DNA from 3 places in the Kitasatospora sp. NPDC001132 genome. Region 3 is predicted to be linked to each of the others. Evidence: riboswitches for the same ligand, from Rfam matches in the RefSeq annotation. Region 3 holds a riboswitch; each other region holds the start of a gene.
The links. Region 3 has a riboswitch for S-adenosylmethionine ahead of ACWDBE_RS04605 (aminotransferase class V-fold PLP-dependent enzyme). Riboswitches for the same ligand answer to the same signal wherever they lie in the genome.
Positions count from the first base shown of each region.

Region 1: linked by a shared signal. The riboswitch ahead of thrC (threonine synthase) and the one ahead of ACWDBE_RS04605 (aminotransferase class V-fold PLP-dependent enzyme) in region 3 are both predicted to bind S-adenosylmethionine.
Region 2: linked by a shared signal. The riboswitch ahead of ACWDBE_RS03275 (IclR family transcriptional regulator) and the one ahead of ACWDBE_RS04605 (aminotransferase class V-fold PLP-dependent enzyme) in region 3 are both predicted to bind S-adenosylmethionine.

Region 1 is NZ_JBSFKF010000030.1:39,127-48,865, forward strand. Features, by position in the region: gene ACWDBE_RS30305 (alpha,alpha-trehalose-phosphate synthase (UDP-forming)) at 1-911, opposite strand, end outside; gene ACWDBE_RS30310 (glucosyl-3-phosphoglycerate synthase) at 1,009-2,046, opposite strand; SAM riboswitch class I at 2,158-2,292, shown strand; gene thrC (threonine synthase) at 2,309-3,589, shown strand; gene ACWDBE_RS30320 (MoaD/ThiS family protein) at 3,617-3,895, shown strand; gene ACWDBE_RS30325 (cold-shock protein) at 4,449-4,652, shown strand; gene groL (chaperonin GroEL) at 4,976-6,598, shown strand; gene ACWDBE_RS30335 (hypothetical protein) at 6,712-7,068, shown strand; gene ACWDBE_RS30340 (HD domain-containing protein) at 7,151-7,777, opposite strand; gene ACWDBE_RS30345 (PadR family transcriptional regulator) at 7,843-8,226, shown strand; gene ACWDBE_RS30350 (hypothetical protein) at 8,223-9,179, shown strand; gene ACWDBE_RS30355 (copper homeostasis protein CutC) at 9,312-9,739, shown strand, end outside.
Region 2 is NZ_JBSFKF010000002.1:248,352-258,090, reverse strand. Features, by position in the region: gene ACWDBE_RS03305 (amino acid adenylation domain-containing protein) at 1-525, shown strand, start outside; gene ACWDBE_RS03300 (MFS transporter) at 532-1,830, shown strand; gene ddaH (dimethylargininase) at 1,892-2,704, shown strand; gene ACWDBE_RS03290 (hypothetical protein) at 2,867-3,094, shown strand; gene ACWDBE_RS03285 (AfsR/SARP family transcriptional regulator) at 3,161-6,295, opposite strand; gene ACWDBE_RS03280 (hypothetical protein) at 6,556-7,707, shown strand; SAM riboswitch class I at 7,783-7,925, shown strand; gene ACWDBE_RS03275 (IclR family transcriptional regulator) at 8,126-8,839, shown strand; gene ACWDBE_RS03270 (threonine/serine exporter family protein) at 8,900-9,739, opposite strand, start outside.
Region 3 is NZ_JBSFKF010000003.1:40,824-50,562, forward strand. Features, by position in the region: gene ACWDBE_RS04585 (NYN domain-containing protein) at 1-544, opposite strand, end outside; gene ACWDBE_RS04590 (hypothetical protein) at 797-1,060, opposite strand; gene ACWDBE_RS04595 (rhomboid family intramembrane serine protease) at 1,262-2,089, shown strand; gene ACWDBE_RS04600 (Lrp/AsnC family transcriptional regulator) at 2,086-2,367, shown strand; gene ACWDBE_RS04605 (aminotransferase class V-fold PLP-dependent enzyme) at 2,371-3,738, opposite strand; SAM riboswitch class IV at 3,791-3,909, opposite strand; gene trpD (anthranilate phosphoribosyltransferase) at 4,019-5,095, opposite strand; gene ACWDBE_RS04615 (response regulator) at 5,213-5,638, opposite strand; gene ctaE (aa3-type cytochrome oxidase subunit III) at 6,034-6,654, shown strand; gene qcrC (cytochrome bc1 complex diheme cytochrome c subunit) at 6,842-7,651, shown strand; gene qcrA (cytochrome bc1 complex Rieske iron-sulfur subunit) at 7,660-8,712, shown strand; gene qcrB (cytochrome bc1 complex cytochrome b subunit) at 8,709-9,739, shown strand, end outside.

The DNA of each region.
Region 1 (9,739 bases), on a different contig from region 3:
TCGGTGCGGTCGACCCGGACGATGGTGCGGCGGTCGCCGACGGCCGCGCGGAGGGCGGCGAGGCGTTCGTCGACGTCGAGGCGGTGGGCGCGCTCACGCAGGAAGTCGGCGTCGGCGCCGAGGGCGTGCACGCCGAGGCGGGTGGTGCGGCCGTCGAGCGTGACGGAGAGCGCGTCGTGGTCGACGCCGGCGCCGAGGAGGTCCGCGCAGCAGGCGGCGAAGGCGCGGGCCCAGCGCTCGGTGAGGAAGCCGGCCCGGTCGGCGCCCAGGATGCCGGTGAGGACGGCCCGGGCGACGTCGTCGGGCAGCAGCCGGTAGTACTCGGGCGGGGCCCAGGGGGTGTGCGAGAAGTGGCCGATCCGCAGGTCGGGGCGGGCCTCCCGGAGCAGGGCCGGGACCAGGGAGAGGTGGTAGTCCTGGACGAGCACCGCGGCGTTCGGGGCGGCTTCGGCGGCCAGGGCTTCGGCGAAGGCCTCGTTGTAGGCCTGGTAGGCGGCCCACTCGGTGCGGAAGCCGGCGTCGAAGGCGGGGGCGGTGGGGGTCGCGTAGAGCAGGTGGTGGACGAACCAGAGGGTGGAGTTGGCGACGCCGTTGTAGGCGCGGGCGAAGGTCTGCGGGTCCAGGTCCAGCATCCGTACGGCCTGGCCGCCGACCGCGTGGCCGGCCAGGTCGAGGCGGCCGCGGGGGGCCCCGGCGGCGGCTCTGCGGTCGGAGTCGTCGAGGGCGGCACAGACCCAGACGGCGTTCGGGTCCTCGATGGCGGAGAGGCCGGAGACCAGGCCGCCGCCGCCCCGCCGCAGGGTCAGCGTGCCGTCGTCGGCGGTGCTGAAGGACACCGGTCCCCGGTTGGAGGCCACCAGGACGGGGGCGGTGCCGGTCGCGTTCGAACGGTTGGTCGTGAGATCGCCCATGGTTGGCATCTTGCCGGGGGCTCGGCGTGGCAAACCCGCGGGGCCTGTCTTCGAACCCCCGGCGTCGCCCCGCGGACGCGGGTTCGAGGACAGGCCCCTAATGACGGGTGGCGTATTCCGGCACGGTGTGCATCGGGGGGCGTTCCAGGGCGGTCACCGGGTGGGTGTGCGCGGTGAAGGCGCGGGTTTCCGGGTCGCGGGTGAACTGGGTGAGGTGGGGGTGGACGAGGTCGGCCGAGGCCTTGAGGCGGTGGGTGCGGTCGAGGCGTTCCAGGGCGGTCCGGTAGATGGTGGCGGCCATCCGGCCGAGGGCCTGGCCGTCCTGGTGGCGGTGGTGCCGGACGCCGACGTCCACCTGGGCCAGGGCGTCGAGGCCTGCCACTTCCAGGGCGTCGACCAGCAGGCCGAGTTCGACGCCGTAGCCGGTGGGGAAGGGCAGCCGTTCGAGCAGTGAGCGGCGGGCCGCGTACTCGCCGCCGAGGGGCTGGACGAAGCCGGCGAGTTCCGGCCAGTGGAGGTTGAGCAGGGGGCGGGCGACGAGTTCGGTGACCCGGCCGCCGCCGGCGGGCAGGACGGCGCCGTCCGACTCCAGCGGGCGGTCGTACATGGCCTTGACCAGCTGGATGGACTCGTCGGTGAGCAGCGGGCCGACGATGCCGGAGACGAAGGCCGGGTCGAACTCGCGCAGGTCGGCGTCGACGAAGCAGACGATGTCGCCGTGGGTGACCAGCAGGGAGCGCCAGAGCACCTCGCCCTTGCCGGGGACGGCGGGCAGCCGGGGGAGGATCCGGTCGCGGTGTTCCACCCTGGCGCCTGCCTCGGCGGCGACGGCGGCGGTGGCGTCGGTGGAGCCGGAGTCGACGACGACGAGTTCGTCGACGAGCGGGAGGCGTTCCATCAGCTCGCGGCGGACGGTGCGGACGATGTCGCCGACGGTGGCCTCCTCGTCCAGGGCGGGGAGGACCACGCTGACGGTGCGGCCGGTGCGTTCCTTGGCGTCGAGGAGGGTGCGGACCGGCCGGTCGGCCGCGCTCCAGGAGCGGCGGTGGAGCCAGGATGCCGCCTGCGGGAGGAGCTCGGGAGTCGGTTCGGCGGGCACGGAGGTCTCCTCGGCGGGGTCGGTGGAATCTGTCATCTCGCGTGGCGGACGGTCCCGTTCAGGATTGGCGCCTTCGGATACAGTCTTCGTACAGCGGTCGGACCTTCGCACGCCGGGGTCGCCGTTGAGCAGCACCACAATTTCACAAGCTCATCCAGAGGGACTGAGGGAACGGCCCGTTGACGTCCCGGCAACCTTCTCGCGCGGCTGTCGTCGACAGGCTCCGGCGGGACAGGTGCCAATTCCGGCCCGTGCGCGACCGCGCCACGGGGAAGATGAGGAGAGAGGCCTCGCCATCATGGCTATCGACACCGCCGCACCAGTTTCCGTCGACCTCGGCCCCGCCACCGCGCTGTCCTGTCGCGAGTGCGGCACCCGTTTCCCGCTCGGCCCCAGCTTCGCCTGCCTGGAGTGCTTCGGCCCGCTGGAGATCGCCTACGAGTTCGGCAGCGAGGGCGCCGAGGAGCTGCGCAAGCGGATCGAGGCCGGTCCGGCCTCCATCTGGAGGTACGCGCCGCTGCTGCCCGTTCCGGCGGACGTGGCCTCGAAGCCGAACCTGAACCCGGGGTGGACCCCGCTGGTGAAGGCGGACAACCTGGGCCGGGAGCTCGGGTTCACCGCCCAGCTGCACGTCAAGGACGACTCCGGGAACCCGACGCACTCCTTCAAGGACCGGGTGGTCGCGTGCGCGATCGAGGCGGCCCGGGCGTTCGGCTACACCACGCTGTCCTGCTCCTCCACCGGCAACCTGGCCGGCGCGGTGGGTGCGGCGGCGGCCAGGGCCGGGTTCCGGTCCTGCGTGTTCATCCCGCACGACCTGGAGCAGGGCAAGGTCGTCATGGCCGGGGTGTACGGCGGTGAGCTGGTCGGCATCGAGGGCAACTACGACGACGTGAACCGCTTCTGTTCGGAGCTGATCGGCGATCCGGCCGGCGAGGGCTGGGGCTTCGTCAACGTGAACCTGCGGCCGTACTACGGCGAGGGCTCCAAGACGCTGGCGTACGAGATCTGCGAGCAGCTCGGCTGGCGGCTGCCGGAGCAGATCGTGATCCCGATCGCCTCGGGCTCGCAGCTGACGAAGATCGACAAGGGCCTCCAGGAGCTGATCAGGCTGGGCCTGGTCGAGGACCGGCCGTACCGGATCTTCGGTGCCCAGGCCGAGGGCTGCTCGCCGGTGTCGGCCGCGTTCAAGGCCGGCCGGGACGTGATCAAGCCGGTCAAGCCGGACACCATCGCCAAGTCGCTGGCGATCGGCAACCCGGCCGACGGCCCGTACGTGCTGGACATCGCCCGCCGCACCGGTGGCGCGGTGGAGGACGTCACGGACGCCGAGGTCGTGGCGGCGATCCGGCTGCTGGCGCGGACCGAGGGGATCTTCGCCGAGACCGCGGGCGGGGTGACCGTCGGCGTGCTGAAGAAGCTGGTCGAGACCGGGCAGCTGGACCCGTCGAAGGAGACCGTCGCGATCAACACCGGCGACGGCCTGAAGACCCTGGACGCCGTCTCCGAGGCCGGGATGACCGCCGCCATCCGCCCGACGCTGGACTCGTTCCGCGCCGCCGGCCTCGTGTCCGCCTGAACCATCCGCCCCCCGCAAGGAGAAGTCATGAGCGCCAACGTCCGCATCCCCACCATCCTGCGCACCTACACCTCCGGCGCCGCCGAGGTGACCGCCGAGGGCGCCACCCTGGCCGAGGTCGTCGCCGACCTGGAGAAGAACCACGCGGGCATCTCGGCCCGCATCCTGGACGACACGGGCAAGCTGCGCCGCTTCGTGAACGTGTACGTGAACGACGACGACGTGCGCTTCGCCGAGGGCCTGGCGACCGGGATCGAGGACGGCGCCAGCATCTCGATCATCCCGGCGGTGGCCGGCGGCTGCTGAGCCCGCGAGAGAACCCGCGGTCGCCCGCGCGTACGGAATTCCGCTGTCCGTATGCGCGGGCGACCGCTCGCATTCCTGCGGGAATATTTCCGGGTCGAGTCGGAGTAGAGTGTCGCTCGGCTGGGAACAGGGTTTCCCTTTCGGCCCCGCAGTGCTCGTTCGGCCCCGCAGTGCTCGGCCCGGGGCGTCCGGCCGATGAGACCGGCCCGTGAAACCTGTCAGGCAGATGTCAGAATTACCGCAGGCATTTGGGTAATTCGTCCGCTATGTCCGGCGTGAAATGCCGAGAACATCCCGATTCGGTCCGTCCTGTCCCTTGACGCCGTACCGGAATTACCGGTGGTTGGGCCTGTTGCAGAGGGCGTCGATCCGGATACATTCAGCGGCGGTCGACGCAATCACCCGCTCGTCGGAGGCCGCCTGGCGTCCTGTGCGGAGGGTTGCGGCGTGCACGGCTGCGCCCAGGGGGGGTTCCCCGGGCCGGCCTTCAACCAACCCGGGCCCGCGACCTGCGGGCGCGTGAAGGGCCAGCACAGCACTAGGGGAGTTCGGAATGGCTCAGGGCACCGTCAAGTGGTTCAACGCGGAGAAGGGCTACGGCTTCATCGCGGTCGACGGTGGTGCGGACGTCTTCGTCCACTACAGCGCGATCCAGATGGACGGCTACCGCACCCTCGAGGAGGGCCAGCGGGTCGAGTTCGAGATCTCCCAGGGACAGAAGGGCCCGCAGGCGGACATGGTCCGCGCGGCGGTCTGACCCCTTCCGGCTCCAGGAGCTCGGCGCGGCCCCACGGCTGGTGACCTCTCGCTTCTCGACGGGCCCGTGCGACGCGTGTCGCACGGGCCCGTCGGCGTTCCCGGGCGGCTCCCGCGGCGGCTCGCGGATTGCCGATTGGGCTTGCACTCGACCACCCGGAGTGCTAATCATTGGCGTTAGCACTCACAGTGTGAGAGTGACAGCGGACCGGGTCGGTGAGGCCCCCGGGAGCGGCAGGGGAATGGACCTCCGCGCACCAGGGCCGTCCGTCGCGGGCACCCCTTGGTCCGAGCAGTCGACCGTGTCCCGGAGGACCACTTCTGATGGCCAAGATCATCGCCTTTGATGAGGAAGCTCGCCGCGGCCTTGAGCGTGGCATGAACCAGCTCGCCGACGCAGTGAAGGTCACGCTCGGCCCCAAGGGTCGCAACGTCGTGCTGGAGAAGAAGTGGGGCGCCCCCACGATCACCAACGACGGTGTCTCCATCGCCAAGGAGATCGAGCTCGAGGACCCGTACGAGAAGATCGGTGCCGAGCTCGTCAAGGAGGTCGCCAAGAAGACGGACGACGTCGCGGGTGACGGCACCACCACCGCCACCGTGCTCGCCCAGGCCCTGGTTCGCGAGGGTCTGCGCAACGTCGCCGCCGGCGCCAACCCGATGGCCCTGAAGCGCGGCATCGAGAAGGCCGTCGCGGCCGTCTCCGACCAGCTGCTGGCCCAGGCCAAGGACGTGGAGACCAAGGAGCAGATCGCCTCCACCGCCTCCATCTCCGCCGCCGACACCCAGATCGGCGAGCTGATCGCCGAGGCCATGGACAAGGTCGGCAAGGAAGGCGTCATCACCGTCGAGGAGAGCAACACCTTCGGCCTGGAGCTCGAGCTCACCGAGGGCATGCGCTTCGACAAGGGCTACATCTCCGCCTACTTCGCCACCGACCTGGAGCGCATGGAGGCGACGTTCGAGGACCCGTACATCCTCATCGCCAACTCCAAGATCGGCTCGGTCAAGGACCTGCTCCCGCTGCTGGAGAAGGTCATGCAGAGCGGCAAGCCGCTGGTCATCATCGCCGAGGACGTCGAGGGCGAGGCCCTGTCGACCCTGGTCGTGAACAAGATCCGCGGCACCTTCAAGTCCGTCGCCGTCAAGGCCCCGGGCTTCGGTGACCGCCGCAAGGCCATGCTCGGCGACATCGCCATCCTCACCGGTGGCACCGTCATCTCCGAGGAGGTCGGCCTGAAGCTGGAGAGCGCCGGCATCGACCTGCTGGGCACCGCCCGCAAGGTGGTCATCACCAAGGACGAGACCACCATCGTCGACGGTGGCGGCGACAGCGAGCAGGTCGCGGGCCGCGTGAACCAGATCCGCGCCGAGATCGAGAACAGCGACTCGGACTACGACCGCGAGAAGCTCCAGGAGCGCCTCGCCAAGCTGGCCGGCGGCGTGGCCGTCATCAAGGCCGGCGCGGCCACCGAGGTGGAGCTCAAGGAGCGCAAGCACCGCATCGAGGACGCCGTCCGCAACGCCAAGGCCGCCGTCGAGGAGGGCATCGTCGCCGGTGGTGGCGTCGCCCTGCTGCAGGCCGGTGTCGCCTTCGACAAGCTGGAGCTGGACGGCGACGAGGCCACCGGTGCCAACATCGTCAAGGTCGCGCTGGAGGCCCCGATCAAGCAGATCGCGACCAACGCCGGCCTGGAGGGTGGCGTCGTGGTGGAGAAGGTGCGCAACCTCCCCGCCGGTCACGGCCTGAACGCCGCCACCAACGAGTACGTCGACCTGGTCGCCGAGGGCATCATCGACCCGGCCAAGGTCACCCGCTCCGCGCTGCAGAACGCCGCCTCCATCGCGGCGCTGTTCCTCACCACCGAGGCCGTCATCGCCGACAAGCCGGAGAAGGCCGCCGCGGCCGCCGGCGGCGGCATGCCGGGCGGTGACATGGACTTCTGATCCTGATCGCTTCGATCGGATCGGCTGGTTCCCCGTCCGTGTGGGCGGCTCCCTTCGGGGGGCCGCCCACACGGCGTTTCGGCGTTCGGGGGAGTTGAGGAGAGGATGGACGGATGGCTGCCGACGACATCGAGACCGCCCTGCACAACGCGCGGGCACTGATCCTGGCCGACCTCACCGCGCGGGACGTGGCGGACGCCGCCGTCGTCTCGCTGGTGGAGCAGGCCGTGACCCACCGCCGCTGGTGGCTGGAGCAGTGGCCCGACGGCACCGACTACGTGCTCGGACTGGTCGCCCAGGACGTCCAGGACGCGCTGCTGGAGGCGTACGGCCGCTGGCCGCTGTGCACCGACTGCGCGGCCGACGGGGATCCGCACGCGCTGAGCGTGGAGCCCGAGTTGGGGCCGGAGCCGCAATGGGTGTGCGGCAAGCAGGGCGCGGTGGTGGCTCCGGTGGGGGAGCTCTCCTAGGCCGCGCGGCGCGGCCGACGGGCGCGCGCGTGCGGGGGGAGCCGGCTGCTGGGGCGCGTGCGGGCGTGCGGGCGGGCTCGTGTCAGAGGGCGCCGAGCTCGGCCGCCAGGTTGGCGTGGGCGGCCGCCGTGAAGCGCTCGCGGGCGGCGGGCGTGCGGTAGAGCCCGGGCAGGGCGAGCAGGTGGCGCAGTACGGCGGCCCGGCCGGCCGTGAAGTCCGGTGCGGGGACGAAGCCGTACTCCTCGCGGACGGCGGCCGCGTACGCCGCGTACGCCTCGGGGGTGCCGCCGAGGACGGCGAGGTCCGCGTCGCAGAGCACCTCGCCGTTGCGGTCGCCGGGGGCGGGGTCGTGGCCGACGGTGAGCAGCACGAGGCGCTCGACCTCGGCGACCCGCTCGGCGGGCAGCCCGGCGGCGGTCAGCGCGCGGACGGCGAGGGCGGCGCTGCGCTCCTCGTTCTCGGTGCGGTCCGGCCGGTAGACGGCGTCGTGGAACCAGGCCGCGAGGCGGACGGCCTCCGGGTCGGCGGCGTGCCCGGCCAGCTCGTCGACGTGCCGCAGCACCGCGCGCAGGTGCGCGACGGTGTGGTACCTGCGCTGCGGCTCCGACCAGCGGCGCAGCAGCTCCCGGCCGTACGGCTCGGGGTCGACGGCGGCGCCGCAGCGGTGCAGCAGGGCGGTCCAGGCGGCGAGCAGGTCCTCGGTCGGCATGGGCACATTGTGGCGGACGGGCCCGGCCCTGGACCTATAGGTAGGTTGGCGATATATGTAGTCGTATGACAGAACGCTCCATGCAGGAGCCCACGCTGCTGCTGCTCACCGCCCTGGCCGACGCGCCGAGACACGGTTACGCGCTGATCCAGGAGGTCGCCGCGATCTCGGACGGCCGGGTCAAGATGCGCACCGGCACGCTCTACGGGGCGCTCGACCGGCTGCTCGGCCAGGGCCTGATCGAGGTCGCCGCCGAGGAGGTGGTGGACGGTCGGGCCCGGCGCAGCTACGCGCTGACCGGGGCCGGCCGGGACGCGCTGGCCGCCGAGGCGGAGCGGCTGCGGGCGGTCGCCACCGAGGCCGAGCGCCGACTGGCCAAGATCCGGTCGGTGCTGCCGGGCGGGGCGGGGTCGCAGGGGCGGCCCGCGGCGGGGGGAGGCCTCTCGTGAGCGCACCGGCGATCGGCGCGGGGCCCTCGGTGGCGCTGCGGACCGCGCTCCGGTTCTACCCGGAGCGGTACCGCCGCGAGCGCGGCGAGGAACTGGCCGAGGTGTTCGCCGACACGACGGCGGAGGGCGGCCGCCTGGCGGTCACCCGGGAGCTCCTCGGCCTGGCGGTGTACGGGCTGCGGGTGCGGCTCGGGCTGACCGGGGCCTCGCCGGCGGGGCGGCTGCTGGCGCTGGTCGCGCCGATGCTCGCCGGCGCGGTGGCCGGCGCCACGCTGGTGGCCTGGGCGGCCACCGCGGGCCGGGTCGCCAACCGGCTCTCCTGGGACGGCTCGTACGGCACCTACGCCGAGCTGCTCTCCCGGCCGGTGGCCGCCGCGCTGCTCCTGGTGGCGGCGCTCCTCGGGCGGTGGACGGCGGTGCGGGGCAGCGCGCTGGTCCTGGGCGCGGTGGGGCTGTACGAGCTGGTGGGGGCCGTGTGGGTCTCCTCCTTCGACGCGTGGTGGAGCGGCTACATCGGGATGGCCTCGCTGCCGCTGGTGCTGGCCGCGCTGCTGCTGGCCGCGGCGCCGACCGACCTGCTGGCCCGGCCGACCTGGCGCGCCGGCGGGCTGGTGCTGGCGTCGGCGGTCGTGGGCGGGCTGCTGGAGACGGCCCAGAACTGGGACGACACCACCTTCCCGCTGGACCTGCCGTGGATCGTGGCGATGCTGCTCCTCCCGCTGCTGCTGACCTTCGCCGGGCTGCGCGGGCGGGCGGCCCCGGCGGCCGCGGGGGTGGCGGCGCTGGTGCTGACCGGGCCGGGCTGCCTGTTCAACATCTGGCGCGAGTCCCGGGGGATCTCGCACCTGCTTCCGGTGGCGGCGCCGACGGTGGCGCTGCTGGTGCTGGTGGCGGTGGTGGTGCACCGGTCCGGGCGGCGGGAGGCGGTCGGGGCGGCCCACGGGGCGGCGTGACGGCGGTGGCTGAGGGTTGGTGGGGCGGGGCGGCGGGACCGGGCAGCTCCGGGCGTTCCGGCGTGACCGGATCGGGCCCCTGGGGGTCACCGGGGGTCGCCGGGCTCCGCCGGATGTGGCAGTCTGTCGAATATGTCTAGACCAATTTTCGAAGTCATCGCGCTGACGCCCCAGGACGCCCAGGCCGCCGAGTCGGGCGGCGCCGACCGGCTCGAACTGGTCACCGACATGGCGGCCGACGGGCTCACCCCGTCCGTCGAGGACTTCGGCCGGATCCGGGCCGCCGTCGGCATCCCGCTGCGGGTCATGCTGCGGATCCGGGACGGCTTCGCCCCCGGCGACGTGGAGGAGCTGTGCGCCCGGGCCGCCGCGCTGCGGGCCGAGGGCGCCGAGGAGTTCGTCCTCGGCTTCCTCGACGCCGACGGCGCCGTCGACCTGGCCGCCACCACCGCCGTCGCCGAGGCGATCGCCGGCTGCCGCTGGACCTTCCACCGGGCGATCGACCACAGCACCGACCGGGCCGCCCTGCGGGCCGCCGTCGGCGGGCTGCCCGGCCTGGA
Region 2 (9,739 bases), on a different contig from region 3:
CTGCTGGCCCTGCTCGACGGCGCCCCGGCGACCCGCACCGACGACGCCCCGCCGCCCGTCGAAACCGCCGACAGCCTGGCCGAGTTGCTGCACTCGCTCGGCTACGACCCGGCGGACGGCCGGGGCCTCGCCGACCTGCGGGCCGTGCTCGGCGATGCGGTGGCTGTGCTGCCGGAGGTCTTCGACCGGCACCGCAAGCTGATGGCCGAGCACGTGCCCGCCCGCTACCCGGGGGATGCCGTCTTCTTCGGGGCGACCACCGGCAAGCCCGCCGACTGGCCGTACGAGCAGGCCTGGCGGCCGTACCTGGGCGGCCGGATCGACGGTCACCGCCTCGACTGCGCGCACGGCGAACTGACCCGTCCGCAACCGCTCGCACGGATCGCCGCCGTGCTGGCCGAGAAGCTGGACGCCGTCGAGAAGCCGTCCGACGTGCCGTCCGACGTGCCGTCCGGCAAGCCGTCCGAGAAGCCCGCCACCGAGAAGCCGTCCGAGAAGCCCGCCACCGAGAAGCCGGGAGCGTGACCCGCGATGACCACCACCGTCCCGATCGAGTCCCCGGCCGCCCCGCCGGACGGCCCGCGCGGCCGCTGGGGCCTGTGGGCCCACGGGGACTTCCGCCGGCTCTGGATCGGTGAGACCACCAGCACCCTCGGTACGGCCGTCGGGAGCGTGGCGCTGTCCCTGGTGGCCGTGGTCACCCTGGGCGCAGGACCGCTCGCGGTGGGCGTGGTCAACGCCGCCGCCTGGCTGCCCTGGCTGTTCCTCGGCCTGCCGGCCGGCGCCTGGGTGGACCGCTGGCCCCGGCTGCGGGTGATGCTGGTCTGCGACCTGCTGCTGCTCGTCCTCTTCGGCAGCGTCCCGGTGGCCGCCTGGCTGGGGGCGCTCTCGCTCGCCCAGCTGGTGGTGGTGGCGCTGCTGACCGGGGCGGTGAAGGTGTTCTTCTCCACCGCCTACGGGGCGGTGCTGCCCACCCTGGTGGCCAAGGCCGACCTGCTGGAGGCCAACGTCAAGCTGCGCTCCGGGGCGTCGGCGGCGGAGATCGCCGGCCCTGGCGTGGCCGGTCTGCTCGCCCAGGCCCTCGGCGCCGCCAGCGGGATGCTCGCCGACTCGCTCAGCTACCTGGTGTCGGCGGTCTTCCTGCGGCGGATCAGGACGGAAGAGCGCCCCCCGCCGGTGTCCGAGCGGCGCGGCATCCCGCGGGAGATCGGCGAGGGCGTCCGGTTCCTGCTGCGTGACCCGTACCTGCGCACGTTCGCCTGCTTCGCGGCGGTCGGCAACCTGGGGCTGAACGGCATCCAGGCGGTGCAGACGGTCTTCCTGGTGCGCAGCGTGGGGATCGAACCGGGCGCGGTCGGCGCGGTGTTCGCCCTGGTGAGCGTCGGCGGGCTGGCCGGCGCGATGCTGGCCGGGCGGATCGCCCGCCGGCTGGGCACCGCGCGCGGGCTGCTGGTCTGCGAGCTGGTGGTCGCGCCCTTCATCCTGCTGCTGCCGCTGGCGGGGGAGCGGCTGCCGCTCGTGGTCAGCGCGCTCGCCTGGGCCGTCGCGGTCTGCGGCGTGGTGGCGGGCAACGTCCTGGCCGGCAGCTTCTCCCAGGCCTACTGCCCGCCCGAGCTGATCGGCCGGGTCCGGGCCAGCTCCGCGACCCTCAACTACAGCGCGATCCCGGTGGGCGCCCTGCTCGGCGGCTGGCTCGGCGAGACGATCGGCGCGCGCGGCACCATCTGGCTGATGGCGGGCGTGCTGCTCTCGGCCGGCGGGGTGCTGCTGGCCAGCCCGCTGCGCGGACTGCGTGACTTCCCGACCCGGCCGTCGGCCCCCGCCGCCTGAGCGCACCACCCCACCTCCCCGCCGCACCTCCCGCCCCACCCGCCCTCACCCGGAGGCCCCGATGACCCGCACCGCCCGTCCGCGCCACTACCTGATGTGCCGTCCGACCCACTTCGAGGTCAGCTACGCGATCAACCCGTGGATGGACCCGGCCAAGCCGGTGGACACCGACCTCGCCGTCGCCCAGTGGGAGCGGCTGTACGCCCTCTACGGCGAACTCGGCCACCGGGTCGACCTGATCGACCCGCTGCCAGGCCTGCCCGACATGGTGTACGCGGCCAACGGCGCCACCGTGGTGGACGGCAGGGTGCTCGGCGCTCGCTTCCGCAACGCCGAGCGGGCGGCCGAGGGCCCGGCGTACCTGGAGTGGTTCCGCGCCCGGGGCTTCGAGACCCGCGATCCGGAGCACGTCAACGAGGGCGAGGGGGACCTCCTGCTGACCGCCGGCCACGTGCTGGCCGGACGGGGCTTCCGCAGCGTGGCCGACGGGCACGCGGAGGCCCAGGAGTTCTTCGGCCGGCCGGTGGTCGGTCTGGAGCTGGTCGACCCGCGCTACTACCACCTGGACACCGCGCTCGCCGTGCTCGACGGCGACGAGATCATGTACAACCCGGAGGCCTTCTCGGCCGGCAGCCGCGCCGTCCTGCGCCGGCTGTTCCCGGACGCCCTGCTGGTGGACGGGGCCGACGCCGGGGTGTTCGGCCTCAACGCGGTGAGCGACGGCCTGCACGTGGTGCTCCCGGAGGCGGCCGTCGGCCTGGCGGCGCGGCTGCGGGAGCGCGGCTTCCGGCCGATCGGGATGGACCTCAGCGAACTGCTCAAGGGCGGCGGCAGCGTGAAGTGCTGCACCCTGGAGATCCGTTCGGCGGCCTGAGCCGCCGGATCGGGCGGTGCCGGGCACCGGTGATCCCTGGCGATGCCTGGTGATCACCGGTGCTCGGCCGTAGATCGGCCGTTGAACGCTCCCGGCCAGACTGGTGCCACACCACGACGGAACCCCTTCCCACCAGGGAAGCGAGCCAAGGGAGCAGCAGAGATGACGCAGCGTCCGGCCACCACCCGCACCCGCCTCCGGCTGTTCACGGTCGGCCTCGGCGTGGCCCTCACCCTGGGCGCCGGCCTCTCCGCCACGGCGGCCGTGGCGGAGACGGTGGACAGCGGGACGGCGGCGGTGGTGAGCGGCGACGCGACGCCCACCCCGACCCCGACCCCCACCAGCACCGGGCACGGCAGCACCGGCGACTGGAACAGCACCGGCTCCTGAGCACCGGCTCCTGGAGCAGCACCGGCTCCTGAGCTCAGCGAGGAAACCGCCCGCAGGATCGATTCCTCAGCAGCCCGAGGACAGCCGGTCGGCGGCCCGCCGCCCACCCGGCAACGACCGACCCGACGCGGCCGAACCCTCCCCCAGGGGCAGCAGCCCCGCCACCTCCCGCGCCTCGGGCAGCCCCAGCCGCACGAAGATCCGGTGCGCCTCCCGCAGCCGGACATCCGCTTCGGCCTCCCGCCCGAGGTCGGCCAGCGTCCGGCCCAGCACCACCAGCGCGTGGCCCTGGTCCCGCTCGGCGCCCAGCTCCTCGCACAGCTCCAGCGCCCGCCCGGCGTGCTCCAGCGCCTCGTCCGTCCGGCCCAGCGAGCGCAGACTGTCCGCCATCCGGTAGCGGGCGTGCCCGGCCCGGGCCCGCAGACCGGCCGCCGAGGCCACCGCCAGGCACTCGCCGAACCAGGTGACCGCCTCCTCGTGCCGCCCCAGCCCGTGCAGCGCCAGCCCCAGCACGTACAGCGTGTACGCCCGGCCCGGATCGTCGTTGCGGGTCCGCAGCTCGGCCAGCGCCTCGTGGCAGATCTGCACCGCCTCGGCGGCCCGCCCGCTGCGCACCCGCGCCAGCGCGGCGTTCACCGTCGTCACCAGCGCCCCGGAGCGGTGGCCGAGTTCGCGCGCCAGCAGCAGTGCCTCGTCGTAGTGCCCGACGGCCTCGTCGTAGCGGCTGAGGAACTGGCAGACCAGGCCGAGGTCGTTGAGCGCCTGGCGCAGGATCACCGTGTCGCCCGCCTCGCGGGAGGCGGCCACCGCCAGCCGGGAGGCGGCCTCCGCCTCCTCCAGCCGGGTGGTGGCCAGGGCGACGTTGCCGCGGAGGAAGTGCGCCCGGCCAGCTGCCCGGTGGTCGGCGCGATGGGCCGCGGCGGCGGCCAGGGCCTCGGCGGTGGTGGCCAGTTGGCGGCTGGGCGGGGCGAGGAGGAACGGCGTGAGCGCGATCAGCAGGTCGATCGCGGCGCCCAGCGGGTCGGGGGCCGAACCCTCGGTGCCGTCGTTCGTCATCGTCCAGCCCGCCACCTGCGCGGCCAGCGCGATCGCCCCCGAGCCCTCCGCCTCGGCCCAGGCCCGCGCCCCGTCCGGGCCGTCCAGCGGGACGCCCGCACCGCGGGCCGGCCCGAGCGCCCCGGCCGCCGGGTCCCCGGGGACGGCGTGCTGGAAGGCCGTGCACGCGGTGGCCAGCAGGTGGTCCAGCATCCGGTCGCGGGCCGCCACGGCCGCGCCGGGATCGTCCGGACGGCGCCGGGCGAACGCGCGCAGCAGGTCGTGGAAGCGGTAGCGGCCGGGGAACGGCGACTCCATCATCGCCACGTCCACCAGGGCCTCCAGCAGGTCCTCGGCGTCGTACTCGTCCAGGTCCAGCAGGGCGGCCGCGGCCTGCAGCCCGAGGTCGGGGCCGTCCACCGAGGCGGCCAGCCGGAACGCCCTGGCCTGGGCGGGTGTCAACTGGCGGTAGCTCAGCTCGAAGGCGGCCGCGACCTCCAGGTCGCCGATGCGCAGCTCGTCGATCCGGCGGCGTTCGACCGCCAGCCGGCGGCCCAGCGTCTGTACCGTCCAGCTCGGCCGGGCGGCCAGCCGGGCCGCCACGATCCGCACCGCGAGCGGGAGGTGCCCGCACATGAGCAGCAGTTCCCGGGCGGCCTCCGCCTCGGCGGCCAGCCGCTCGGCGCCGATGGTGCGGCCCAGCAGTTCGAGCGCCTCCTCGGGCTCGAAGACGCCGAGGTCGGCCTGGACGGTCGCGGGCAGGCCGGACAGCCGGGTGCGGCTGGTGGTGAGCACCGCGCAGCCGACCGCGCCCGGCAGCAGGGGTCTGATCTGCGCGGTGTCGTGGACGTTGTCGAGCACCAGGAGCAGCCGCCGGCCGTCCACCACCGAGCGGAACAGCGCCGAGCGGGCGTCCAGGCCGTCCGGCACCGCGTCGGCCGACACGCCGAGCGCCACCAGGAAGCCGCAGAGCACCGCCTCCGGATCGGCCGGGGTGGCGTCGGCGCCCCGCAGGTCCGCGTAGAGCTGCCCGTCCGGGTAGGCGTCGCGGACCCGGTGGGCGACGTGCAGGGCCAGCGCGGTCTTGCCGACCCCGCCCATGCCGACCACGGTCGCGATCGCCAGCGCCTGTTGGCCCGGTGCGCCGAGGGCCCCGCCCAGCCGCTCGACCAGCGCCGTACGTCCGGTGAAGTCCGCGGCGTCTGGCGGAAGTTGGGCCGGTCTGGGGGCGCCGCTCCCGGCCGGGGCGACGGGTGCGTCCGCTGCCGCCCGGGCCTTGGCGCGCGGGTCCGACGACTCGGCGCCGGGCGCGCCGGGCTCCGCCGCTCCGGAGCCGGGCGGGACGGAGGCCGGCGGCACGGAGACGGGCGGGGCCGACCGCGGCGCGACGGCCGGTGCCGGGGCGGCGAGCGACGGGTCGCCCTCCAGGATCCGCTGGTGCAGCAGGTCCAGCTCCGCCCCCGGCGCCACGCCCAGTTCGGCCAGGAACAGCTGACGCGCGCCCCGGAACACCGCCAGCGCGTCCGCCTGCCGTCCGGCCTGGTACAGCGCCCGCATCAGCAGCCCGTAGGCCCGCTCGTGCAGCGGGTGCTCGGTGGTCAGCGAGGTCAGCTCCGGAATGCACCGGGAGTAGCGGCCCAGCGCCAGGTCCAGCGCGATCCGCTCCTCCAGCAGGGTCAGCCGGAGCTCCTGCAGCCGCTGGCGCTGGCGCTGCGCGAACGGGCCGGGGATGCCCGCCAGCGGCTCGCCCTGCCACAGCTCCAGCGCCTCGTTCAGCAGGTCGCGCGCCTGCTGCGGCTCCCCGGCCGCCGCCGTACGCTCGGCCTGCCCCGCCAGTTCCTCCGCCTGCGCCGCGTCCACCGCGTGCTTGGGCAGCACCAGCCGGTAGCCGTCCCCGACCGAGGTCAGCACCGTCGGCGCGTCCGGCTCCTCTCCGTGCAGGACCTTGCGCCACCGCCAGGCGTACGTGCGCACCGTCGTCATCGCGGTGCCCGGCGGCTCCTCGCCCCACAGGGCGTCGATCAGGTCGGTGGCGCTCGCGCCGTGCCCGGGCCGGAGCAGCAGCACCGCCAGCATCGCCTGCTGCTGGGGGCTGCCCACCTTCAGCGCGGTCGTGCCGCGCTGCGCTCTCATCAGTCCCAGCACCGAGAACCGGAATTCATCCATGACTGCACCTGCCCGCCTCATGTGCTCGCCCCCGCCCGCGCACGTGCCGTCCCCCGATTTGATGAGCCCCTATCAACCCACGCCACCGGGCGTGGTGTCGAGAGATCGTCGACCCGGTGGTGATCCGGTGTTGATCGGCCGTCACCACAATCGGTGGTGTGGCACCCGCCGCCGGCCAGGCCCCGGCCGTCGGACCCGCCACGTCCCCGGCCGCCCGGCCGCCGCCCGGGCGCCCCCACGGCTCTCGGAGGCGGACGCCCATGGACACCGACCTGATGCACACCGACCGGCCCGACACCGCCTCGTTCGGCACCGACCCGTTGACCAGCGACCTGCTCCACCGGCTGCTCGACGTCGACCCGGCCGCCGGGCCGGCCGAACTGCTCCACCGCGCCCGCGCCGACCGCCACCTCCCGTACCTGGTGCTCGCCGCGCTCTCCCGCGAGGGCGTGCGGATGGGCGGGCACGCCCGGGCCGAGCTGCAGCGCGCCCGCGACCGGGCCGAGTGTTACGCCCGGGTCGCCCGCGACCTCGCCGACGCCACCGGTGTCCGCCCGATCCGGGACCTCCCCCTGGCCGGCTACTACCCGCCGGACCTGCCCCGGCCGCTGGGCGGGCTCAGCCTCGTCAGCCCCACCGAGGCGACGCTCTGGCAGGCCGTCAACCGTCTGGTCACCGACCACCCGGTGGAGTCCGTCGAGGTCACCCTGCTCGGCGAGCGGCCCCGGCACACCGCCGTCACCCTGCGCTGGCCGGCCGAGGACCCGCTGCTCGACCCCTGGTACCAGGTGCGGGTCGCCACCGCCGCCCTCACCGGTGACCTCGCCACCGTCCCCGTCCGCCCCTACCTGGCCGCCGACGAACACGTGGAATGCCTGATCGCCCTCGCCGAGGAGGGGCTCGCGCGCACCTTCCTGACCGGCGACGTGATCGACGTGGCCCAGCTCGCCGGACAGCCCTTCGACCCCGCCGAGACCGCCGCGGTCCTCGCCGCCTACCGGCTCGCCCCGGAGGCCGCCGCCCTGCTCGACCTCGCCGCCGAGCACGTGCCGCTCGGCTCCCTGCGGGACGTGCGCACCGTCCTGGAGGCCGAGGTCGGCCCCGAACTCCGCCGCCGCCGGACCCTCACCCGCGCGCACCGGCCGCGCGGGGGGACCCTGCTGCGCCACGGCACCCTGCTGCGCCGCACCGTCATCCGGCACCAGTGGGACGAGGCCCTGCTGCTCCCGGCCGGCGGCGCCACCCTGCTGCTCACCCCGGTCGCCGACTACCTGCTCGGCGCCGAGGGCACCCGGCCGACGGCGCCGGAACGCGCCGCCGCCCTCGCCGCGCTGCGGGCCTGGGACACCACCGCCCCCGGCGGCCCGGACCCGGCCCCGCGCACCGGACTGTCGGAGCCGCGCCACCGCTGAGCGGGCCCGCCCCGCCCGCCGTCGAGAGCAGGGGGGCTTGGCAGCGGGCCCGGGGAGTCTTGTATCGTTCCTGGCGAATCATCCAGAGGGGTGGAGGGACCGGCCCTACGAAGCCCCGGCAACTCCCCGTTCGACCCGGCGTCCGAAGTACGCGCCGTGCCGTCCGGGATCAGTGCCAACTCCGGCCTGTCGCCAATGTGGCGCGGGAAAGATGAGGAGACACGGTGCTCTCTGTGCTGTCCTTCGCCCGGGCGCTTCCCGCCCCGGCGCTTTCGCGTACCCGTCTCGTGCCCGGCGCAGGCAATCGGCCGACTTCCGCGGCCCGTCCTCGCTGACCACCCCCCGGCTCCCCGCCAGGAGCCGCCGTGAGCAGCGCCGACCCGCTGCTCCCGGGCCTTGAGACTGGAGTACCCCACCCATGGAGAACACGAGCGGCGTCGGCGTGCTCGACAAGGTCACCTCGATCCTCGGGATCCTGGAGGCGGGCCCCGCCACCCTCGGCGGCCTCGTCGCGGCCACCGGCATGGCCCGCCCCACCGCCCACCGGCTGGCCGTCGCACTCGAACACCACCGTCTGGTCAGCCGGGACGTGCATGGCCGGTTCATGCTCGGCCCCCGGGTCGGCGAGCTCGCCGCGGCCGCCGGCGAGGACCGGTTGCTGGCCGCGGCCGGCTCGGTCCTCACCCAGCTGCGGGACCTCACCGGCGAGAGCGCCCAGCTCTACCGCCGGCAGGGCGAGGTACGGATCTGCGTGGCCGCCGCCGAACGCCTCACCGGCCTGCGGGACACCGTCCCGGTGGGCATCACCCTCCCCATGAAGGTCGGCTCCGCCGCCCAGATCCTGCTCGCCTGGGAGGAACCCGAGCGCCTCCACCGCGGGCTGCAGGGCGCCCGCTTCACCGCCACCGCCCTGAGCGGCGTACGGCGCCGGGGCTGGGCGCAGTCCGTCGGCGAGCGCGAACTCGGGGTCGCCTCCGTCTCCGCGCCCGTCCGTGGCCAGTCCAACCGGGTGGTGGCCGCGGTCTCGGTCTCCGGCCCGATCGAACGGCTCACCCGCCACCCCGGCGCCCAGCTCTCCCAGGCCGTCGTCGAGGCGGGCCGCCGCCTCACCGAGGCCCTGCGCCACGCCTGACGGGATGGGTGGCGGACCCGAATCCGCCACCCATCCCGGCCGGGGTGCCGCCGCCCCGGGTCAGGCCCGGGACAGCAGCACGGCGCGGGAGGGGCGGGGGATCCGGCTGATCACCGCGCCGATCAGCGTGCCGATCGACACCCCGAAGACCGCCGACACGGCCGCCAGGACCGACTGGGCCCCGTTCCCGACCTCTATCTGCGCCGTGTTCAACAGACCGAAGGAGCCCGGCACCACGATCCAGAACGCCGGCAGGTAGAGCACCTGCCAGAGCGGACCGCCCGGCAGCCAGTGCACCAGGGTGGCCGCGACCGCGGCGGCGACCGCCCCGGCCAGGCCGCCTATCGCCGCGCCGTGCACCGACCCCACCGCCACCTGGGCGGTCACGCTGACCGCGATCACGGCGACGATCCACGGGATGGCCGAGGGCGGTGTGTGGACGTTGACCACCACGCCGGCCACCGCGATCGCCAACCCCAGCGCGATCACCCACCAGCTGGGCTTGGCGACCTGGACGTTGGCCAGCGCGGTGGCCGGCATGCCGATCGCCGTCGCGGCCGCGGCCACCCCGGCGAGGAACAGCGCCAGCTGGACCGCGCCGGACACCAGCCTGGCCGTGCCCGCGCTGGCCGCGCCCGCCGCGATCTCGGACAGCCCGGTGACCAGCAGCCCGCCCGGCAGCAGGATCGCCAGGGTGGCCACGATCGTCCGCAGCGGGCCCTCCAGCAGCGAGGCCCGCGCGAGTGCCAGGACCAGCAGGGCGACCAGGAAGCCGGCCGTGACGGGCAGCAGCGGCCGCAGGTACGGCAGCCGTCGGGCGAGCACGGTCAGCCCCACCACGATCAGCGAACCGAACCCGGCCGCCAGCACGTTCGCCGCCGCCGGCTGGAGGAAGAGGCA
Region 3 (9,739 bases):
TCTCCAGCGACCGCACCTTCTTGCGCAGCGACTCGGCCTCCTTGCGGACACCGTCGGACTCGGCCCGCTGCCGGTCCAGGTCCGCCCGGGCGGCGGCCCGTACCTCGGCCAGCTCGGCCTGCAGCTTCTCCACCAGCCGGGCGGCCTCCGCGGCCGCGTCCTCGGCACCGGCCCGCTCGGCCTCCTCGCCGGCCTCGGCCACCAGCCGGCTCCAGCCCGCCGAACGCACCAGGTAGGCGGCGGCCGCGACGTCCATCGGATCGGCGGCGCTCGGGACGGTGCCGCACTCCAGCGCCCTCACCAGGTCCGGCTGCCCGAGGCGCAGCCGCTCGGCTATCCGCACCCGGAAGGCCGGCTCCGCCTCCAGCGCCGCCGCCAGCGCCGTGGCCGCGTACTTGGCCCGCCGCACCGGGGTGAACTTGACGTACTGGCGCAGGCTCTGCGGGAGCTCGGCCGGCGGCAGCCCGCCGAGCGCGTCCGAGGCCAGCCCGACCACGCGCCGGCGCACCCCCTCGGGCAGCGGCCGGTCGAGCTTCTCGGCCACGCGCTCCGCCGCGGGCTCGGAGGAGTCGTCCGCCGTCCCGGCCGCCTCGGCCTGGGCCTCGGCCGCAGCGGGCTGAAGCCCCTGGGCTTCGCCGGGCTCCTTCGCTGCGTCCACCACGTCCTCGGCTCCGATCCTGGTCCAGCGGGGTCGGCCGCGGCCGCCCCTGTCGTCACGCTCCGTGCGTCTTGTTCTGTATTGTCCCGTGCGGCGCGGGCGGGTGCTCCGCGCACCCGCCCGCCGCGGCGGCGGGGATCAGCCCTGCTCGGCGGGGGCCTGCTCCCCCTCGGCACCCGGGCGGGCCACCAGCTCGACCTGGTCCACCGCGTTGCACCAGCGGCAGCGCACCGACTCGATCGTCTCGCTGAGCACCTCGGTCTCCTCGACCTCGGACTCGCCGGCCAGGTCGAAGTGCAGGAACTCGGTCACCCGCGCGGTGCGGGTCACGTCGAAGCGGGTGAGGTTGCCGCACAGGGTGCAGCGCCAGCGCGTCTCGGCGGTCAGGGCGGGGACGGTCATCGGGGGTCCTCTCGGGTGGTCCCTGGGTGGGCTAGGCGCTCCCCCCGGAGCCCCGGCATCGGCGGCGGGAGGCGGGAATGCCCGCCCCAAGCCTATTGCCTGGGGCAACCACCGCGGCCACCGGTCGCCTGAACTCCCCGGCTAGTCCACCTGCCGTAAACCACCGTGTCACCTGCGGCGCCCGGAGGGATGCTTGGCCGCATGGCGCTCGCGGTCCCCGACCACACCGCCGCCCGGGCCGGCCGCCCGGCGGTGCCCGTCCCGGTGGTCAGCTACGCCCTGATCGCCCTCAACACCCTGGTCTTCCTGCTCGGCCCCGCCGCCGGGCTCAACCCGCTGTACGGCACCGGCCAGGCCCGGGTCTGCTCGGAGCAGCGGTACGAGCAGCGCTGGGGCGCCGTCCCGGCCGAGGTGCTGGCCGGACGGCCGCTGACCGCCGAGCAGCTGGCCGAGGCCCCCGACCCGGCCCCCGGCTGCCCGGCCGCCCCGACCCCGGGCAAGCACCCGGCCCTGTCCGTCCTCACCGGGCTGTTCCTGCACGCCGGCTGGCTGCACCTGCTGGGGAACCTGCTCTTCCTCCAGGTCTTCGGCCCCACCGTGGAACGGCGGCTCGGCCGGGCCAGGTACGTCCTCTTCTACCTGGCCGCCGGCAGCCTGACCACGTACGGCTTCGCGCTCGCCGAGGCGCACTCGCCGAACTCCACCCGGGTGCTCATCGGGGCCTCCGGGGCGATCGCGGCCGTCCTCGGTGCCTATCTACGCCTCCACCCCCGGGCCCGGGTGACCACCCTCGTCCCGCTGCTCCTCTTCCTGCCGCTGCGCTTCCCCGCCTGGCTGGTGCTCGGCCTCTGGTTCGCCCTGCAATGGTGGTCGGTGCACTCGGCCGGCCCCGGGGTGGCCTACCTGGTCCACGTGATCGGCTTCTCGGCCGGGTTCCTCTACGCCTGTACCGCGGTCCGCCACCCCCCGAGACGACCGCGCCGACGCCCGATACGCTGGCGGCACCCCACAAAGGAGCCCGAACTGTGATCACCGCCATCGTCCTGATCAAGACCAGTGTCGACCGCATCCCGGAGATCGCCGAGTCCATCGCCGCCATCGAGGGCGTCAGCGAGGTCTACTCGGTGACCGGCGGCTACAACCTGGTGGCGATGGTGCGGGTGCGCCGGCACGACGACCTGGCCGAGGTCATCCCGGGCCGGCTCAACAAGGTCCCGGGCGTGGCCCACACCGAGACCCAGATCGCCTTCCGCACCTACTCCCAGCACGACCTGGAGGCCGCCTTCGCCCTCGGCCTGGACGAGTAGCGGTCAGCCCTCGCGCCGAGAGTCGGCGACGCAACGCCCGCCCTCGTTGCGGTAGTTCCACGCCGCACCGTCCGTGACCAGCTCCCGGACGGCGGTCAGGAAGCGGTCGACGTGCTCGTCCGGCGTCCCGGCGCCGAAGCTCACCCGGATCGCGTTCAGGCTGCGCTCGCCCGGCAGCGAGGACTCGGGCGCCCCGCACTCGGACGGCGCGACGTCCTCGTCCCCGAGCAGCGTGCGCACCAGCGGGTGGGCACAGAACAGGCCGTCGCGCACCCCGATGCCGTACTCGGCGGACAGCGCGGCCGAGAAGTGCGAGCTGTTCCAGCCCCGGACGACGAAGGACAGCACGCCCACCCGTGCGGAGTCGGCCCCGAACAGGTTCAGCACCTTGACCTGCGGGATCGCGGCCAGCCCGGCCGTCAGCCGGGCGACCAGCTGCCGCTCGCGGGCCTCCAGCGCGTCGAAGCCGGCCTCGGTCAGCGCCCGGCAGGCCGAGGCGATCGCGTAGGCGCCGATGACGTTCGGCGAGCCGGCCTCGTGCCGGGCCGGGCCGGTGTGCCACTGCACGGCCACCGAGCCGTCGGCCGCCCGGGCCACCGTCCGGGTCGCCCCGCCGCCGGCCAGGTACGGCTCGGCCTCGTCCAGCCAGTCCGCCCGGCCGGCCAGCACCCCGGCGCCGAACGGCGCGTAGATCTTGTGGCCGGAGAAGGCGATCCAGTCGACGTCCAGTTCGCGCACCGAGACCCGGTGGTGCGGCGCCAGCTGGGCGGCGTCCAGCACCACCCGGGCGCCGTGCCGGTGCGCGGTCCCGGTCAGCTCGGCGACCGGCCACAGCTCGCCGGTCACGTTGGAGGCGCCGGTGACGCAGAGCAGCTTGGGGCCCTCGGGTGCCTCGGCGAGCGCGGCGTCCAGCGCGGCCACCGCCTCGGCCCGCGAGCGCGGCGCCCGCAGGTAGGTGACGTCCAGTCCGGCGTGCGCCCAGGGCAGCAGCGAGGCGTGGTGCTCGGTCTCGAAGGCGAACACCCGGGTGCCGGCCGGAACGGCGGCGGCCAGCAGGTTGAGCGAGTCGGTGGTGGCCCGGGTGAAGACCACCTGGTCGCCCTCCCGCAGGTCGAGGAACTCGCCGACGGTGCGGCGGCTCTGCTCGAACAGGTCGGTGGACAGCTGGGAGAGGTACCCGGCCCCGCGGTGGACGCTGCCGTAGTACGGCGCGTAGGCGGCGACGTCGTCCCACACCCGCTGGAGCGCCGGCGAGCTGGCCGCGTAGTCGAGTGCCGCGTAGCCGACCTTCTCACCGCTGGCGAGCGGGACCTGGACGTCGGTGCCGAGGACGGCGAGCGGGGCGCAGATTTCGGTGGCGACGGGGGACATGGGGATGCACTCCTTCAAGGGGTAAGGGACCCCGGGAGTGTCATTCGTCCGGCGTCCGCGCTTGTCGCACGGACGGCTTGCCGTGACGACCCGGTCCTCACCCAGGGCACCCCGCCACGGACGGAGGGTTGCCGGACAGCAAGCTGGGGCTTCGCGCTGTCACTCATGACCTGGCGAAGACTCTAGGCCGCGCCCATCGGGCGGTCAAACGGGCGTCCGGCATCCGGACAGCGTGAGGGGCCCGCGGGAGGAGTTCCCGCGGGCCCCGTCAACTGCCGTGTCAGATCCGGCTGGTGGCCTCCGACCAACGCCGCAGCAGGTCCTGGGCCGCGCCGGAGTCGATCGCCCTGGCGGCCCGCTCCATGCCGGCCGCCAACTGCTCGGCGAGCGGTGCGTCGCGCAGGTCGAGCGCGACCAGCGCCGCCGCCGTGTTCAGCAGGACGGCGTCCCGGACCGGCCCGTGCTCCCCCGCCAGCAGCCGCCGCGCGACCTCCGCGTTGTACGAGGCGTCCGCCCCGCGCAGCGCCTCGATGCCGACCAGCTCGATGCCGACGTCCCGCGGGTCGAAGGCGGTCCGGGTGACCGCCCCTTCGCGCACCAGCCAGACCTGAGAGGTGGTGGTGATGGTCAGCTCGTCCAGTCCGTCGTCGCCGCGGAAGACCAGCGCCGTCGCACCCCGCTCGGCCAGGACCCCGGCGATCAGTCCGGCCAGCCGGGTGTCGAAGCAGCCGATGGCGTGCGCGGTGACCTTGGCCGGGTTGGTCAGCGGGCCGAGGATGTTGAAGGAGGTCGGCACCCCGAGGTCGCGCCGCGCGGTGGCGGCGTGCCTCATCGAGGGGTGGAACTTCGCCGCGAAGCAGAAGGTGAGCCCGACCTCCTCGGCCACCTCGGCGACCCGCCGGGCCGAGAGGTCCAGCGCCACCCCGAGCTTCTCCAGCACGTCCGAGGAGCCGCTGCTCGAGGAGGCCGACCGGTTGCCGTGCTTGACCACCTTGGCGCCGGCGGCCGCCGCGACGATCGCGGACATGGTGGAGATGTTGACGGTCTTCGCCCGGTCGCCGCCGGTGCCGACGATGTCCACCGCCGGGCCGGGGATGTCCAGCGGCTCCGCGTGCGCGTACATCGCGTCGACCAGGCCGCCGATCTCCTCGACCGACTCGCCCTTGGCCCGCAGCGCGATCATGAACCCGGCCACCTGTACGGGGGACGCCTCGCCGCTCATGATCCGGTCCATCGCCCACGCGGTGGACGAGCGGTCGAGGTCCTCCCCCCGCAACAGCGCCGCCAGGAGGTCCGGCCAGGTGCGGACCACCTGCGCGGGGTCGCTACCGCCGTTCGCAGGGTTCACGTTCACCATGGCTGACTCCAGCTGTTGTCGGTTCCCCACTACGGGGGGACGTCCGTACGGATGGAGCCAGCCTATCGAGCGAAGCCTCCGCTTCTACCCCTGTCCTTTCCAGTTGCCGGGCCGCCTTCAGCGGACTGCCGGAGTCCGCTTCGCCAGTCGCGCCCGCAGCAGGGTGGCCGCCGCCTCGGCCAGCGCCACCGGCTCCACCGGGTGGGAGATGGCCGCGTCGGCCCGGCTCCAGGCGGCGAGCCAGGAGTCCTGCGGCCGGCCGATCAGCACCAGCACCGGCGGGCAGCCGTAGATCTCGTCCTTGAGCTGGCGCGCGAGGCCCAGCCCCCCGGCCGGAACGGCCTCACCGTCCAGCACGCAGAGGTCCACTCCCCCCTTCTCCAGTGCCTTGAGCACCGCGGGGGTGGTCGCGCACTCCAGGTAGGTCAGTTCCGGAAGGTCCTCGGCGGGCCGGCGGCCGAGCGCCGTCAGCACCTGCTCGCGGGTGTTGCGGTCGTCGCTGTAGACGAGGACGGTGAGCATCTCATCGGTCGTGTACGCCATGGGCCCTGCTCCCTCAAGTGTGATCCGGACCACGTTCGCCTGATCCGGATGCTACTCCCGATCACCCCCGCCGAGTCCTCCTCGTGCAGCTTCCCGGCCAACCGGGCCGCACCCCGGCTCACCCACCCGGAGGACGGTCCGTCACCCGATCCCGTCCGGTCCACCCGTACGGCCGACCCCGGGTCCCGTCCCCTACCTCCTGCGGCTGCTCCGGCCGTGCAACGACGCACCGGGCAACGGGGTCGCGGGCCCCTCCGAGGAACCATCAGAAAAGGGACACGCCGCTGCTCAGCCCCCGTCCGGACCCGGCGCCGCCCCCCAAGCGGGCATACCGCACGCACCGGACACTCCGAGGGACACCCCCCGACGTGAAGACGGAATAAGGGACCGACATAATGTCCGTCGTGGCGACAGCAACAGCAGTAGAAACCGGGCACGCGCACGGATCGGTCAACCGGCCGAACATGGTCAGCGTCGGAACGATCGTCTGGCTCAGTTCCGAGTTGATGTTCTTCGCGGCCCTCTTCGCGATGTACTTCACGCTCCGCTCCGTCAAGGGGCCGGAGTTCTGGACCGAGAAGGCCCACGCCCTCAACGTGCCCTTCTCGTCGGTCAACACCACGATCCTGGTGCTCTCCTCGCTCACCTGCCAGCTCGGCGTGTTCGCCGCCGAGCGAGGTGACGTGAAGAAGCTCCGGGCGTGGTTCATCCTCACGTTCGCCATGGGCGCGGTCTTCATCGGCGGCCAGGTCTTCGAGTACACCGAGCTGGTCAAGAAGGACGGCCTCTCGCTGTCCTCCGACCCGTACGGCACGGTGTTCTACCTGACCACCGGCTTCCACGGGCTGCACGTGACGGGTGGTCTGATCGCCTTCCTGCTGGTCCTGGGACGGACGTACGCAGCCAAGCGCTTCACGCACGAGCAGGCCACCGCCGCGATCGTCGTGTCGTACTACTGGCACTTCGTCGACGTCGTGTGGATCGGCCTGTTCGCGACCATCTACCTGATCAAGTAACCAGCTGATCAGGTCGCTGGCCACCGGCTGCGGCCCCCGCCCTCACCGGCGACGGGCCGCTTCTGCCGGTGCCGACGCTCCCACCGACCGACCGCGCGCGCAGCCCTAGACAGGCAGCCTCGTGCCGGCCAGACCGGCCGCCGGGTGCACCCACCAGTCGACCAGATCCTGACACCGGGGTTATTCCGTGAAAAAGCTCTCCGCACGACGGCGCCACCCATTGGCGGCGCTGGTCGTCCTACTTCTCGCCCTGGCGGCAACCGGGGGGCTGTACGCCGCGTTCGCGCCCGCCGACAAGGCGCAGGCCGACGTCGCCGCGCAGTCGCTCGCGATCGATGAGGGCAAGAAGCTCTTCGCCGTGGGCTGCTCCTCCTGCCACGGCCTGAACGGCCAGGGCAGCAGTGACGGTCCGAGCCTGGTCGGCGTCGGCTCCGCCGCCGTCGACTTCCAGGTCGGCACCGGCCGCATGCCCGCCCAGCAGCCCGGCGCGCAGGTCCCGCGCAAGAAGAACATCTACACGCAGGCCGAGATCGACCAGCTCGCCGCCTACGTCGCCTCCCTCGGTCCCGGCCCGGTGACCCCGACGGAGGAGCAGTTCACCTCGACCAACCCCGAGGACATCTCCAAGGGTGGCGAGCTGTTCCGCACCAACTGCGCCCAGTGCCACAACTTCGCCGGCCAGGGTGGTGCCCTGACCAAGGGCAAGTACGCCCCGTCGCTGGAGGGCGTGGACGCCAAGCACATCTACGAGGCCATGCAGACCGGCCCGCAGAACATGCCGTCGTTCCCGGACACCACCATGCCCGAGGAGCAGAAGAAGCAGATCGTGGCCTTCGTCCGCCACACCACCAACGATGAGCCCAACCCCGGCGGTCTCACCCTGGGCAGCCTCGGTCCGGTGACCGAGGGCCTGTTCGGCTGGATCTTCGGCCTCGGCACGCTCATCGCGGTCGCGATCTGGGTCGCCGCCCACACCACCAAGGCCAAGAAGTCATGAGCCACGACATGTCAGAAGAGAAGCTCCCGGAGCCGCACGGCTCCGCCGGCGAGGTGGCCGACCACGGCAGCCCGTTCGCCGACCCGGGCCTGCCGGCCCACGAGCCCCGTCGCACCGACATCGACGAGCGGGCCGCCAAGCGCGCCGAGCGCCAGGTCTCGCTGATGTTCGTGATCTCGATGCTCGCCACCGTCGGCTTCATCGCCTCGTACGTGGCCATCGACCCGGACAAGATCGTCTACATCTTCCCGCTCGGTCACGTCAGCGCGCTGAACTTCGCGCTCGGCCTGACCCTGGGTGTGGCGCTGTTCATGATCGGCGCGGGCGCGGTCCACTGGGCCCGCACCCTGATGTCGGACGTCGAGATGCCGTCCGAGCGTCACCCGATCGAGGCCTCCGACGAGGTCCGCGCGGACGTCATCGAGCAGTTCAAGACCGGTGCCGCCGAGTCCGGCTTCGGCCGCCGCAAGATGATCCGCAACACCCTGATCGGCTCCATGGCGCTGGTCCCGCTCTCCGGCGTGGTCCTGCTCCGTGACCTGGGCCCGCTTCCCGAGAAGAAGCTCAAGGAGACCGGTTGGAAGGAGGCGACCGAGACCAAGCCGCTGGCGCTCATCAACATGAACACCATGCAGCCGATGAAGCCCGAGGACATCGTCGTCGGCTCGCTCACCTTCGCCATGCCCGAGGGCCTGTCCACGCACGACGAGGACTTCCAGCAGCGGATCGCCAAGGACGCCCTGATGCTGGTCCGGATCGCGCCCGAGGACATCAAGGACGAGAAGTCCAAGGACCTCGGCTTCGAGGGCATCCTGGCCTACTCCAAGATCTGCACCCACGTCGGCTGCCCGATCAGCCTGTACGAGCAGCAGACCCACCACGCGCTCTGCCCCTGCCACCAGTCGACCTTCGACCTGGCGGACGGCGCCCGCGTCATCTTCGGCCCGGCCGGCCACCCGCTGCCGCAGCTGAAGATCATCACTGACGAGAAGGGCAACCTGGTCGCCACCGGCGACTTCGATGAGCCCGTCGGCCCGAGCTACTGGGAGCGTGCTCGATGAGTAGCGCGAGCAGCACCACGACCGGTGCCGCCAAGCCCTCCAGCACGCGTGAGAAGCCCGCCAACAAGTGGGAAGCCGCGGCTGACTGGACTGACGGCCGGCTGGGGATCTACTCCCTCGCCAAGGCCAACCTGCGGAAGATCTTCCCGGACCACTGGTCCTTCATGCTGGGCGAGATCTGCCTCTACACGTTCGTCATCATCATCCTGACCGGTGTCTACCTGACGCTGTTCTTCAAGCCCTCGATGGCCGAGGTCGTCTACGAGGGCTCGTACGTGCCCCTCAAGGGCATCCCGATGTCGGAGGCCTACGCCTCCACGGTGGACATCAGCTTCGAGGTCCGCGGCGGTCTGCTGATCCGTCAGATCCACCACTGGGCCGCCCTGGTCTTCGTGGCCGCGATGCTCGTCCACATGATGCGCGTGTTCTTCACCGGCGCGTTCCGCAAGCCGCGTGAGATCAACTGGGTCTTCGGCTTCCTGCTGCTGGTCCTGGGCATGTTCGACGGCTTCTTCGGCTACTCCCTGCCGGACGACCTGCTGTCGGGCACCGGTATCCGCTTCATGGAAGGCGCGATCCTCGCCGTCCCGCTGATCGGCACCTACGTCCAGATGTTCCTGTTCGGGGGCGAGTTCCCCGGCCACGACATCGTGCCGCGGTTCTTCACCATCCACGTGCTGCTGATCCCGGGCATCATGCTCGGCCTGCTGGTGGCACACCTGATCCTGGTCTTCTACCACAAGCACACCCAGTGGGCGGGCCCGGGCAAGACCGAGAAGAACGTCGTCGGCATGCCGCTGATGCCGGTCTACATGGCCAAGGCCGGTGGCTTCTTCTTCCTGGTGTTCGGCCTCATCGCCGTCGTCTCGGCGATCGCCACGATCAACCCGATCTGGGCGTACGGCCCGTACCGTCCGGACCAGGTCTCCACGGACGCCCAGCCCGACTGGTACATGGGCTTCTCCGAGGGTCTGATCCGTGTCATGCCGGGCTGGGAGATCAGCGTCTGGGGCGGCCACACCCTCAA